Regions from separate parts of the Shewanella vesiculosa genome, predicted to be linked through region 2. Evidence: predicted binding sites of a transcription regulator. Region 2 holds the regulator's gene; the other holds the start of a gene.

Region 1 (2,421 bases), on a different contig from region 2:
AAATCATAAAAAGCTTTTAACTCGTCATCCATTTCAGGATTAGATTGCCATGCTGGTGGAATAAGCAAACGCATTGCACGGTATAAATCCATGCCACCGGATAACAGCATTTCGAGCATGTTATCTAAAGAAGACGAGTCTGAACCGGTTTCGTTAACAAAAGGGGCCGCTTGTTGTAAATCGGGTAATAAAGGCGAGTTGAATTTATAAGCACGCGCTCTTGCCCATTGACGGTTGCCGGTTATGGTATTGATCTCACCATTATGAGCGAGATAACGAAACGGTTGTGCTAATGGCCATTTTGGCGATGTATTCGTTGAGAAGCGCTGGTGAAATAAGCAAATCGCACTTTTTAAACGAATATCTGCTAAGTCTGTATAAAATGATGGCAGGTCTGCTGGCATCATTAATCCTTTATAGACTATGACTTGCCCAGAAAGACTAGCAACATAAAAATCTTTATCGTCTGTTATTTGTTGCTCAAGACGGCGACGAGCCATATATAAGCGACGTTCAAGATCTTTCTCACGCCATCCCACTGGCGCGTTAATCAATACTTGATAGATTTGTGGCAAGCTTTTCCGGCCGATCTCCCCCAGAACATCTGGATTGATCGGAACTTTACGCCAGCCAGCGACACTTAACGTTTCTCTTTGTAATTCTTTTTCTAAAATGAACTTCGCTTCATCAGCGCGTTGCTCATCTTGGCTAAGAAATAGCATACCCACCGCAAATTTGCGGCTTAAATGCCAATCATTTTCAGCCGCAATAGCTTCAAAAAAATCTGTAGGCATTTGCATTAATAAACCACAGCCATCACCTGTGCGTCCGTCAGCTGCAATACCACCACGATGCTTCATTCGATCGAGACCATGAATCGCGGTACGCACAATACGGTGACTCGCGTCTCCGTCCATTTGTGCAATCAAACCAAATCCGCAATTGTCACGCTCAAAACTGGGATGATACAAGCTCATACAAAAAACCCCCTAAACCTCTACTAGATACGACTCGGGGTAAATTTGAAGAATATCCATAGATATGCACCCGAACCATCCAAATTAAACCGAGAATGCATAAAGGTCAAACCAAAAAAATGCAACAAACTGAAATATAATTACTAGAAAAAGGTAATAAGCTGTCAAGTTTACGTTAACGTAAACTGTGTTTTTAGCGCTATAACGTTATGAATAAAAAGAATTTTAGAAAAAAATTAAATTACTGATTACCTTTTTATAACAATGGCGGTTAATTGTTTTTGAAACAAAAATAATGAATTTTATTTCAAACACAGTCTTTGGGTAAAAAATTATTATAAATGAGTAAATATTCACTTTTTTGTCGATGTAAATAAACTAAATTGTTTTAAACGTTATTTAGTTTGTACATAAGTTTATAACTCGCTTGAGTTAATAGACGGTTTTATTGATTTAGCACCAAGACAGGTGTTTATCGACTGACTACACTGGCGAACTTTGGCGTAATAATGAGACTGTATTTTGGGTTTAGATGACTACGTAAATACGTTTGGCGTGTATTGCAAACGTCTATATGGACAAAGGGTAAAAAAATTAACCATTGATGCCCAATTTACTTGTCCTAATCGTGATGGCACCTTAGGGGTGGGAGGGTGTACTTTTTGCAACGTTGCCTCATTCAGTGGTGAACGAGGTAGAGAACAACCGATAGCGATACAATTAACTGAAGGCAAAGTACGTGCGCAATCGGCAAAAAAATGTACCTCTTCGGTGAATACAAATACTGCACCCACAGCTAAATATATTGCTTATTTTCAAGCTTACACTAGTACTTATGATGAGTATGAAGTGCTTAAGCAAAAATATGATCAAGCGCTGGAGGATAGCGATATTGTAGGGTTACATATTGGTACTCGTCCTGATTGTGTTCCTAATGAAGTAATTGATTTACTGGTTGAGTATCAACAACGAGGGATAGAAGTATGGCTAGAATTAGGCTTACAAACAGCCAATGATCATACTTTAAAGCGGATTAATCGTGGCCATCTGTTATGCGAATATCGTCGGACGGTAAAAAATGCCCGCGCTAGAGGCATTAAAGTGTGTACTCATTTGATATTAGGGCTCCCAGGCGAAACGTCGATTGACTATTTTAATAGCTTACAAACTGTATTAGGCATTGGTGTAGATGGACTTAAATTACATCCTTTACATGTTGTTGAAGGCAGTACGATGGCGAAGCAATGGCGTTATAATGCTATGCCATTATTGACCCTTGAAGAGTATGCCGCTGAAGCTGCAAAACTTATTCGACATACCCCAAAAAATATTATCTTTCATCGGGTAACTGCTTATGCCAAAAAACCAATCTTACTCGCCCCAGATTGGTGTGCTTTTCGTTGGGATGGCTTGGTTGCGATCGTAAGCGAGTTACGTGAATTTG
Region 2 (2,421 bases):
GTTAATCATTAGCTAAACTAAGACGATATGTGAATCGCTCTCTAATGAGTTCAATGCGTTAAATTATCACCATTTAGGCCGACATTTAGTATTAAGGTGGATCAAGTTAATATGGATAACCAAGCTATGCCTCGTGAACAGTTAGGGATTTGCGCAGAAGGTAATTTACACAGTGTGTACCTGATGTTTAATGCCAATGATGGTGTTGAAGATCAGTTACGTCCATCTATTGCTAATGTGGCGCAATACATCTATGAGCTCACAGATCAATATGCAGACAGTGCTTTTAATGGCTTTGTCGGTATTGGTGCTAATTTTTGGGATACCTTTTATCCTGATGCGCGCCCAGCATTATTAAAACCTTTTCCTGCTATGAATGAAGGTATTCGTGATGCACCTGCAATGGAATATGATCTGTTTATTCATATTCGTTGTGACCGTTACGATATTTTACATCTTGTCGCAAATGAGATTAATCAAATGTTTGAAGATTTGGTTGAGCTAGTTGATGAAGAGCGTGGTTTCCGTTTTATGGACAGCCGTGATTTAACCGGTTTTGTTGATGGTACCGAAAACCCTAAGGGGCGCCATCGTCAAGAGGTTGCATTGGTTGGTAATGAAGATAAAGCGTTTGCCTCTGGTAGTTATGTTCATGTACAAAAATACATGCATAACTTAAGTAAATGGCATCGTTTACCACTGAAAAAACAAGAAGATATTTTTGGTCGAACTAAAGTTGATGATATTGAATATGAGTCAGAAGATAAGCCACTAACCAGCCATACCAAGCGAGTTAATTTAAAAGATGCGCAAGGTAATCCATTAGAAATCCTGCGTCAAAGCATGCCTTATGGTTCGATTCGAGAGCAAGGGCTGATTTTTATTTCTGTGTGCCGCACTCCAGAACATTTTGAACAAATGCTTCGCAGTATGGTGCACGGTGATGGCCATGGAAATCATGATCATTTAATGTTATTTACCAAAGCGTTGACCGGATCATCATTCTTTGTGCCATCATTAGATTTTTTAACTCAATTCGATGATGCGTAACCACCCGCGTTAAGCAAAAAAAAGCAATGCCATGGCATTGCTTTTTTTATAGTGATATTTTATTCACTATAATTGAATAAAGATCTAACGGTCTCTAAGGTATCATCAATAGTTTTTATACTTGCAGGGCAAATGAAAATCGTATCATCGCCAGCAATGGTACCTAATATCCCTTCAGGTTTACCTATTGAATCCAGCAAACGAGCAATTAATTGTGCTGCACCTGGACTGGTTCTTACCACTATCATGGCTTGGTTATGATCAACATCTAGCACTAAATTCTTAACTGGGCTACCCGCAGTTGGAACGCCTAGCTCTGCAGGGAGGCAATAGACCATTTCTTGCTTGGCGTTACGAGTACGAACAGCACCAAATTTGCTGAGCATACGCGATACTTTAGATTGATTAATATTACCGAATCCTTCGGTTTGAAGCGCATTAACAATCTCGCTCTGGCTTCCAAAACGTTCTTCTTTGAGAATCGATTTAAAAGTTCGTACGAGCTCATCCTGATTTCTTGTCGCTGGCATAATGATATTTCATCTTATATTTGTTATTCAAAAATCTAGCACATTTTGAATAGATTGACTTATTAAGTCAAGAAAAAATCAAATTTATTGAATAAAAATTCATTTTGTCGTGGAACTTTAAGCTGACACTTGTGTTAGTTCTGTGACTCATTTAAGCAATAAATGATTAAGATAATGGCGATGATTGTCTTGTCAGTACCAATAGGGTATCACCCTTTTCTGACAATAGATTAAGTTTTCCTTTTGAGAAATCAATTTGTTGTACTAATGAAATAGCTTGCATCAACTCGGCTTCTTGGCTCATAAAGCTGTCAACGCAGGCTTTCATGGTAGTGCCTGCTGGTGCCAGCTGTAAAAAGTTACCTTGCTGGGCATAACTGCCAAAAAACTGATTACAACTGTTGTTACCTGTTAACTCGCCATCTGCGGCAAAAACTAACGTTGCAGGACTATTATTAATGGTTGGAGTGTCGAGGACGGTGTCGACATGCCAAGTACCAATTAATTGTTCATTTGAGACAGTGGCCGATGGACTTTGGCAAGCACTAAGGCCTATAACTATAACTGCGGCGCCGAGAATATGCTTTATCATGCTGAGAGGGTTCCAAATACGAAAAAATTGGCGTTATTCTACTACTTGAGCATTAATAAAAGAGTAAATAATTGTCAGTTTTTGGATTAATGAACATTATTTAACGAACTAAAGAGAGTCAAATGATTAAATTAGTCAAAGTGTTGCATATCATCGGCTTAATTATGTTGCTGGTGGGCGTAGGCTTATATTGGCAAAGCGATATAGGTCAGCAAGTCAGTGGTATGTTGGTGATTGCATTGCTCATTG

The links. The regulator ArgR, encoded in region 2, controls arginine synthesis, uptake and breakdown. The targets are predictions, from matches to a motif close to ANTGAATANNTATTCANT.
Region 1: a site for ArgR is predicted at 1,031-1,048, ahead of gltB (glutamate synthase large subunit). Genes of this name have one in related genera too.

Annotation. Positions count from the first base shown of each region.
Region 1 covers NZ_JAACSD010000005.1:79,641-82,061, forward strand. Annotated here, with positions in the region: gene gltB (glutamate synthase large subunit) at 1-977, opposite strand, end outside; gene mnmL (tRNA modification radical SAM protein MnmL/YtqA) at 1,500-2,421, shown strand, end outside.
Region 2 covers NZ_JAACSD010000004.1:38,641-41,061, reverse strand. Annotated here, with positions in the region: gene GW828_RS02385 (Dyp-type peroxidase) at 112-1,050, shown strand; gene argR (transcriptional regulator ArgR) at 1,110-1,580, opposite strand; gene GW828_RS02375 (META domain-containing protein) at 1,747-2,172, opposite strand; gene GW828_RS02370 (hypothetical protein) at 2,295-2,421, shown strand, end outside.